Regions from separate parts of the Bacteroides xylanisolvens genome, predicted to be linked through region 1. Evidence: riboswitches for the same ligand, from Rfam matches in the RefSeq annotation. Region 1 holds a riboswitch; the other holds the start of a gene.
What was found. Region 1 has a riboswitch for cobalamin ahead of INE92_RS14005 (TonB-dependent receptor). Riboswitches for the same ligand answer to the same signal wherever they lie in the genome.

Region 1 (4,975 bases):
AAGGCTTGCAACCATGTTCCGGTAAATAACTTCTGATAAGTGAATCCAATATTATACTGATTTGTATATTCTGGTTTTAATTTGATATTTCCTATGAATGTATAATACAAATCATTTAAAGTCGGCATACGAAATATCCGCTTATAAAAGGCACGCAAATTAAAATCAATATTCTTGAAAGGTTTATAGGAAGCGATGGCAGTAGGAGTAAATTCCATTTTATTCCCAGCTGAAGTAGTATCCGAAGCAACGTTCTCATGCACGAAAGTTCCCAAGACACTAGCCTGAAACTTAAAACGATCAAAATGCAAAGAGGTAGCCGCTGCCACCAACGTCGTATTTCGCCGTGGATAAGGGAAATCAGTCAGATTGGCATTCAACTTATTCCACTGGTAGTCCACTGAAAGATTTATATCCCAAAAAGGAAGAACAGTGACTCTATTAGCCATTGACAAGTAAACCTCCTGTTGACGATATGTATTATTTACATACATAGTAGCCTCCTCTTTTCTGGGATCTGCCAAATAGTGTAAATAATCATATGCATATTTGGTATTCAACAACAGACTATATGCTTCACCAAAATCTTTCTTGAAAGAAGACTGAAGAAAGAAATTGGTATCCCATTGGCGATCTTCATGTGAAAAACGATTCCGCACAACAGCACCGGGATACCCACGTTCTGAATTATAAAAATAAGCTTTTGTGCGCCAGTAACCGCCTTTTATTTTACCATATAAACCACCTTCCGTGCGTAAAGCATTCACATCGCCATTACGGCGGACTGCCCCGTAGTATCGTATCCCCCAGCTACTGCATAAGTAAATTTATACTTTCCGGTGGTATACATATATTCAGTACTAAGTGACGCACTTACATTCTCACTTAGTTTCTGTTCCCAAAGTAGAGATGGATTGACAACGCCAAAGGAACCTGTTTTAAAAGCAGCTTTTACATGATAAGCCTTATTCGCCTGAAAAACAGGCGTTCTCGACTGAAGATAAATAGAACCGGCAGAACCGAAATCTTTCGCCGGCTGGAAAATAGCACTTTTCTGCCCATTATATAAAGTAACGGCCTCCATATTATCCAAAGAAAAGCGTCCCAAATCAATCACTCCATTCTGTGCATTCCCCAATTCAATGCCATCATAGAACACTCCGACATGATTCGTCCCCATACTTCGGATATTTACGGTCTTCAATCCTCCTATTCCACCGTAATCCTTTATTTGTACTCCCGAAAAATAGCGTATGGCATCTGCAACCGAATGTACGGCTAATTTTTCTAACTTATCACCAGATAAAGACTGCACCGGAATCACTTCCTTATTAATTTTAGCAGTAATTACTACTTCATGAAGATGGTGTAAGCTATCCAGTTTACTTTGTGCTGATAGTAATAAAAACATGCTCAAAAAGCATCCTATCCAAAATACTCTAAAATGAATCTGCCTGAACATAATCCTCCTGTTTATTAATTTAAATAATAAACTTTCATAGGGTTACAGCAAGGATGCAATTTTCTACATACTCAAACCAATATACGTACTTCTCCCCCGTATAATGGAACATTCAAAAAGGCATATTTCTCCTTTCTGAAACTTCACATCAGCAATTAAAGATGTATTTTGAATTAAAAACTGCACTCTTCAAACTCTAATCCCGGAAAGTTTCAAGAATTCAATTTTGGCAGGTCTTCTGACTTACTCCATTTTCCTAACGCCCTTCCCATCTCTCCAAAGCGAGACAGTGGATTTGAGTATTGTAGGAAAACTTCTGGCGGAGCTTACAGCAGCGGGTCTGTTCAGGATTTACACCTGATTCCCTTTTCACCATTCTTCCGTAGCATCGGACGAATGACACCAAAATTTCTGCGGCAAAGATACATCAAATAGAAACAAATCAGAAGAAAATTCTAATGAAAATAAAAACAAACTAATAATTAGTCCTATCTTTGCCACTCGAGAGCATCCACTAATCTTTTTTCTAATTAAAATCTGTATAAAAGTGAAATCTCCAATCTCAACTATCGCGTTACTATGCCTCTTCTTTTTGGCAAGCTGTATATCACGTAATAAAACATCTCTGGAGAGATTCAATCAGGATATATATACTCCCGAATACGCTTCCGGATTTAAAATCCTGGGGGCAGACAATGCGGCCAGTACCCTCATTCAAGTTTCCAATCCATGGCAAGGAGCACAGGACGTAAAAATGTCCTATTTCATTTCGCGCAACGGAGAGCAAGCTCCTGCAGGTTTTAATGGTCCTGTCATTCCTGCCGGAGCTAGAAATATCGTATGTATGTCTTCTTCCTACATCGCCATGCTCGATGCATTGGGAGAACTCAAACGTATTGTCGGAGTATCCGGCATCAATTACGTGTCTAATCCTTACATTCTAGCTCACAAAGATTCAATCAAAGATATGGGAGCGGAAATGAATTATGAGTTGTTGCTGGGATTAAAGCCGGACGTCGTACTATTATATGGCATTGGTGATGCTCAAACAGCTGTTACAGATAAATTGAAAGAATTAGCTATACCTTATATATATATGGGAGAATATCTGGAAGAATCTCCACTAGGAAAAGCCGAGTGGATGGTTGTTCTTTCCGAATTGATTGACAACCGGAAGAAAGGGATTGAGGTGTTCCGGGAAATCCCGAAACGCTACCATGCCTTAAAAGCTCTCACCGACTCCATCAGCCAACACCCTACCGTTATGTTCAACACTCCGTGGAACGACAGTTGGGTAATGCCTTCCACCCAAAGTTACATGGCACAATTAATCGCAGACGCTGGAGCAGACTACATTTACAAAGAGAACAATTCCAACAGTTCAACTCCTATCGGCTTGGAAACAGCCTACGGACTGATACAAAAGGCAGATTATTGGATCAATGTAGGTTCGGTCACCACATTAGATGAATTAAAAGCTGTCAATCCTAAATTTGCAGATGCTAAAGCCGTCCGGGAAAAGACAGTCTACAACAATAACCTGCGACTGACATCGACAGGAGGCAATGATTATTGGGAATCGGCAGTTGTTCGTCCTGACGTGGTGTTGCGTGATCTGATTCATATTTTCCATCCGGAACTCGTTTCCGATTCACCTTATTATTACAGACACCTGGAATGAAACAATCCCGCAGACGTACCGCTCTATTATTCATCGCATTAGGAATAGTTGCCATTTTATTACTATTAATAGATATGGCAACGGGAGATACTTTCATCCCTATATCAAAGATATGGACAGTACTCACCGGGGGGGAATGTGACGAAACCACCCGCAATATAATTCTCTCCATCCGCTTTATCCGCGTCATAGTGGCTGCATTGATAGGTATAGCGCTTTCGGTTAGCGGTCTGCAAATGCAGACAGTCTTCCAGAATCCTCTGGCAGATCCTTACCTGTTGGGAGTGAGCTCCGGGGCGGGTCTTGGAGTGGCATTGTTTATACTAGGCGCCCCGCTTCTCGGTTGGACAGATTTTCCCTTTCTGCAATCAGTCGGTATTGTAGGTTCGGGGTGGATAGGGACTTCCGCCATACTGCTGGGAGTAGCCATCATTAGTCGAAAAGTAAAAAATATATTAGGTGTACTGATTATGGGAGTCATGATAGGTTACGTGGCGGGAGCTATCATCCAGATATTACAATACCTAAGTTCTGCAGAACAACTGAAAATGTTCACACTCTGGTCTTTGGGCTCACTTAGCCACATCACGACAGGGCAATTAACGATTATGATACCAGTAATATGCATAGGATTACTACTATCCATCGCCTGCATCAAATCACTGAATCTGTTGTTGCTTGGTGAAAATTATGCACGCACCATGGGAATGAATATCAAGCGCTCAAGAACGCTTATTTTTATATCTACAGCGTTACTGACAGGAACGGTCACAGCCTTTTGCGGTCCGGTAGGATTCATCGGGCTGGCTATCCCACATATCACACGGATCCTGTTTGACAACGCCGATCACCGGATATTGATGCCGGGTACGATGCTGACAGGGTTGATCGGGATGTTGATTTGTGACATCATAGCCAAGAAGTTTCTATTACCGGTGAATTGCATCACTGCGCTATTGGGTGTTCCGGTTATTTTATGGGTAATAGGTAAAAACTTGCGTATATTCAAATGATTCAACTAAAAGATCTGACATTAGGATACGAACAACGTATATTGCTGGAGAAAGTTTCCACCCATATCACGGGCGGGCAGCTTGTCGCACTGCTCGGACGGAATGGTACAGGAAAAAGCACGCTTCTCCGCGCCATCATGGGGTTGGAAACACCTAAAAACGGAGAAATTATCCTGCATGGGAAAAACATCGCTTCACTGAAACCGGAGAAATTAGCCCGGAAGATTAGTTTTGTAACCACCGACAAAGTACGCATTTCCAACCTGCGTTGTAAAGATGTAGTCGCATTGGGACGCGCTCCTTATACCAACTGGATCGGACAGTTACAGGCAGAAGATGAGAAAAGAGTGGTTACTGCCATGCATCTGGTAGGAATGTCCGATTATGCAGAAAAGACAATGGATAAGATGTCCGACGGAGAGTGCCAACGAATCATGATAGCACGCGCACTTGCACAAGACACACCTATCATTCTTCTTGATGAACCTACTGCTTTTCTGGATTTGCCTAATCGCTACGAACTCTGTCTGCTACTGAAAAAACTCGCACAAACGGAAGGAAAATGTATCCTGTTTTCCACACACGACCTGGACATTGCCCTGTCTCTCTGCGACACGATCATGCTGATTGACAACCCACAATTGTATAGTCTCCCCACAAATGAGATGATAACGAGCGGACATATAGAAAGACTATTCCGGAACGAGTCTGTGACATTTGATGCACAAGCTATGAAGATAATCATCAAATAAAAACAAAAGTTTACTTCAGACGGAGAAAGCAACTTCTCCGTCTAAGAACCTCCATGTCATTGAGCAG
Region 2 (4,975 bases), 850 kb from region 1:
GCGGGAATGCATCCAGCCAAAACTCCAAAGAAGCTCCCAAAGATACCATCACCTCCTTTACGCTACCTACCATCCCGCCAATGCTGACAGCACCCGAGCTACGGGCAGATTTCCTAGTAAAGCACTATTGGGATAACGTAAACTTTGCCGATACCAATTATGTCCATCATCCCGAAGTGACCGAACAAGCTTGGGCAGACTATTGTGATATACTGAACCATGTTCCATTAGAAACTGCACAGCAAGCTATGCAGAAAACAATCGAACGGACAAACGTGGATAAGAAAGTATTCACTTACATCACTGATTTGGCAGACAAATATCTATACGACCCTAACTCCCCGATGCGTAACGAAGAGTTTTATATCCCTGTACTGGATGCCATGTTGGCTTCTCCCGTACTGGAAGAAATAGAAAAGGTACGTCCCAAAGCCCGTCGCGAACTGGCTCAGAAAAACCGTATCGGAACCAAAGCACTGAATTTTAACTATACATTAGCTTCCGGCACACAGGGTTCTCTTTATCAACAAAAATCGGACTATACCTTATTATTTATCAATAACCCGGGATGCCATGCCTGCACGGAGACAATCGAAGCATTAAAAAACGCCCCTATCATCAATCAACTTCTGGAACAAAAGAGACTAACAGTCCTCTCCATTTATCCCGACGAAGAGTTGGACGAATGGCGAAAACACCTAAATGAATTCCCCAAAGAATGGGTTAACGGATATGATAAGACCTTCGCTATCAAGGAACAACAACTGTATGACCTGAAAGCCATCCCTACCCTCTACCTTCTAAACAAGGATAAGACAGTACTTCTGAAAGATGCTCCCGCGCAAACCATCGAAGAATACCTGCTAATGAAAGGCGAACAATAAGCCCCCACGCCGCCCACACACGTGCCCATGCCACACCGCTCACGCCGCATGGTTTCCCGGCCTCGTTTTTTCAGCGTCAAGCGCAGGTGTTTTCTTCGGCGTCAAAAAGGGCAGACTGTTTGAGCGTAGCGAGTTTCTGCCCTTTAGCCGAAGGAAGCACCGGAGTAGCTGAAAAAACGCAGCCTTGATTCTTTCTTTTTGGTTCTTTCTCTTTCGTATCAAGACGAAAGAAAAAGAACATCCCTTTGGAAAAAACAAATAAACTCCCTATCTTTGTCGCGCATTGGTTTGCGACTCCCATGCGGGGGAAGCAATTAAAAGGGAATCAGGTGCAAGTCCTGAACAGTCCCGCTGCTGTAAGTTCCATATAAGTTACAAGCAATTCACTCATTGCCACTGGAGACCAATCCGGGAAGGCGTTTGTAACAGGAATAAGTCAGAAGACCTACCATGCAAATAAGTTTCACTGCTTTCGAGGAAAAAGCGTTGAGTCTAATGAACCGGACAAGTCGTCTATCATTTCATTCATCACTCTGATTCAGAGAAAGTGTGTTAAAACGGATAAACTCTGCCAAGTTTATTTATGCGTGTCCGGTCGAAGGGATTTCGCCCGGACACTTTTAAACAGTAACAGACTGAAAAAGGAATAAATGAAGAAAAGAACATTTAATAAAGTGATCTTTGCAGCATTCAGCTGCCAATTCTTATCCATACCACTTTTTGCACAACAGCAAAAGGTAGATACGACACATACATATTCTATTCCCGAAATAACAGTATCAGATATCTATCAGACCCGCGAAGTACGCTCAACCGCTCCCCTGCAAGTCTTCTCCAAAGACGCCCTGAAAAACCTGCACGCCCTGCAAGTCTCCGACGCGGTGAAACACTTTGCCGGAGTGACCGTAAAAGATTACGGAGGTATCGGCGGACTGAAAACAGTATCCATACGAAGCCTGGGAGCCCAACATACCGCTGTCGGTTATGACGGAATCACCCTGACCGACTGCCAAACCGGACAAATAGATATCGGGCGTTTCTCTCTCGACAACGTAGACCGCCTTTCTCTAAACAACGGACAAAGCGATAACATCTTCCAACCTGCCCGCTTCTTCGCGTCAGCAGGCATATTGAATATACAGACACTCACGCCGCTATTCACCAAAGGCAAAAAGACCAATATAGCTGGAGCTTTCAAAACCGGCTCCTGGGGATTAATCAATCCCTCCCTGCTACTGGAACAACAATTCAATAAGACATGGAGCATGTCAGCCAATGGCGAATGGATGTCCTCCGACGGACATTATCCGTACACACTACATTATGGAAATGCGGCAGAAGACTTGTCCTCACGTGAAAAACGAAAGAATACAGACGTACAGACATTCCGTGCCGAAGCCGGACTTTACGGCAACTTCTCCGATAAAGAACAATGGCGGTTGAAAGCCTACTACTTTCAGTCCTCCCGGGGACTACCCAAAGCTACAACCTTCTATAACGACCATTCCACACAACACTTGTGGGATAAAAACACATTCATCCAAAGTCAATACAAGAAAGAATTCAGCCGGCAATGGGTGTTCCAAACCTCTGCCAAGTGGAATTGGAGCTATCAACGTTATCTGGACCCCGATACCAAGAACTCTTTAAAGAAAACAGAAAACAGCTATTACCAGCAGGAATATTACCTTTCCGCTTCTGTACTATACAGACTGTTGAGCAACCTCTCTTTCTCACTTTCCACAGATGGAAGCATCAACACCATGAACGCCGATCTAGCCAACTTTGTACACCCCACACGTTACTCATGGCTAACAGCATTCGCCGGAAAATACGTAAATGACTGGTTAACAATCTCCGCATCCGCATTGGCAACCGTTATCAATGAAGATGTGAAGAAAGGCGGTAGTGCCGGCAATCACCGTAAGCTAACCCCTTATGTAAGTGCCGCTTTCAAACCTTTCCGGCATGAAGAATTCCGTGTCCGCTTCTTCTATAAAGACATTTTCCGTCTGGCAAGTTTCAACGACTTATATTACGAAGAAGTAGGCAACACCCAACTAAAGCCGGAAAAGGCCAAACAATACAACATCGGACTGACATACAATAAAAATGTATGCCCGTTCCTACCCTATCTGTCAGTAACCGTTGACGCCTATTATAACAAAGTGACAGATAAAATTATCGCCTACCCTACCAAAAACCTTGCCGTATGGAGCATGAAGAATCTGGGTGAAGTTGACATCAAAGGCATTGATGCCACAGGAAGCCTGTCCCTCCAACCTTGGGATAAAATACGCATCAACCTCTCGGGTAACTACACATACCAACGAGCATTAGATGTCACCCCGCCCGATCCGAACACGTATGAATCGACATACAAACATCAAATAGCCTACACTCCCCGCGTCTCCGCTTCGGGACAGGCAGGCGTCGAAACACCGTGGATCAATCTGTCTTATTCATTCCTTTTTTCCGGAAAACGCTATGCATTAGGACAAAACATTGCCGAAAACCGATTGGATAGTTATAGCGACCACAGCATTTCTGCAAACCGTGACTTTCAGATCAGAAAAATCACTACCTCTTTCAGCGTGGAAGTATTGAACCTGATGGATAAGAATTACGAGATTGTGAAATATTTCCCAATGCCCGGACGATCCGTAAGGGCGACAATAAAAATAAGATATTAACTATTATAAAGTAAGATATTGACGTGAAAAGGAAACTAATATATATATTCTCGTGCTGGCTGTCATCCATAATCTTATTCGTAGCATGTGATGATATGGAGGACAAACCCTTCACATCAGGCATTATAGGCGATCCGACAGAAACGGGTACCGCCGAATTATATGTATTATGCGAAGGACTGTTCAATCAGAACAATAGCTCGCTGGCACGTTTTTCTTTCGGCAACCAGCAAATGGTTCGTGACTATTTCAAAGCAGTCAACCGCCGGGGATTAGGAGACACTGCCAATGACATGGCCATCTACGGAAGCAAGATATATGTGATAGTCAATATCTCCAGTACGGTAGAAGTGATAGACTTTCGTACGGGAAGCTCATTGAAACAGATTCAAATGCTGGCAGAAAACGGAAGTTCCCGTCAACCACGCTACATCGCTTTTCACAAAGAAAAGGCATACGTATGTTCATACGATGGAACCGTTGCACGTATAGACACAACCTCCCTATCCATAGAAGCTATCACATCAGTGGGACGCAATCCCGACGGTATTTGTGTACAAAACGAAAAGTTATATATTTCCAATTCCGGCGGGTTGGACTATTCATCAGGACTGGTGGGGGTAGACAACACGGTATCTGTTGTCGATATTGCCACATTTAAAGAAAGTAGCAAACTAACAGTAGGCCCGAATCCCGGTAAAATAGTAGCAGGGCCGGACGAAACCGTTTATGTAGCCACCCGTGGCGAAGATGTAGAAGCCGGCGATTATAACTTCGTCAAGATAGACTGCCGGACAAACAAAGTCACTCAATCTAACGAGAAAGTACAAAACTTTGCCATCGATGGAGAGATTGCCTATCTATACAATTACAATTATAACACGCAGACCTCTTCTATCAAGATGTTCAATCTGAAAACAGAAGAGACAATCCGTGAGAATTTCATAACTGACGGAACAGTGATAAAAACGCCATACGGCATCAACATCAATCCTTACAGCAACAATGTATATATCACCGAAGCCCGTGATTACACCACCTATGGAGACTTACTTTGTTTCAACCAACAAGGACAACTCATGTTCCGTCTGAACAACATCGGACTTAACCCGAATACAATTGCATTCAGTGACAAAGCCTCACAAAGCGATATTGATGACAACGATGATGATAAGGAAAATCCTCTGGCCTTCGCCAATAAAGTATGGGAATATCGCCCTGCTCCCGGACAGTTTATCAACACTACCACTTCAGCATATAAGAAAGGCTTTACTTATGATGATATACTAGAAGAAGCAACCCGCAGAATCCAGCAGAAATCACTCCTTACATTGGGAGGATTCGGCGGTTACATTGTTTTAGGATTCCCACAATCCATTCCGAATGTAACAGGAGAAT

Region 2: another riboswitch for cobalamin. It lies ahead of INE92_RS10445 (TonB-dependent receptor plug domain-containing protein); the one in region 1 lies ahead of INE92_RS14005 (TonB-dependent receptor).

What each region holds. Positions count from the first base shown of each region.
Region 1 covers NZ_CP072216.1:3,276,429-3,281,403, forward strand. Annotated here, with positions in the region: partial or broken gene INE92_RS14005 (TonB-dependent receptor) at 1-1,462, opposite strand, end outside; cobalamin riboswitch at 1,674-1,884, opposite strand; gene INE92_RS14010 (ABC transporter substrate-binding protein) at 2,010-3,143, shown strand; gene INE92_RS14015 (FecCD family ABC transporter permease) at 3,140-4,156, shown strand; gene INE92_RS14020 (ABC transporter ATP-binding protein) at 4,153-4,908, shown strand.
Region 2 covers NZ_CP072216.1:2,424,998-2,429,972, forward strand. Annotated here, with positions in the region: gene INE92_RS10440 (DUF5106 domain-containing protein) at 1-884, shown strand, start outside; cobalamin riboswitch at 1,151-1,351, shown strand; gene INE92_RS10445 (TonB-dependent receptor plug domain-containing protein) at 1,535-3,577, shown strand; gene INE92_RS10450 (YncE family protein) at 3,601-4,975, shown strand, end outside.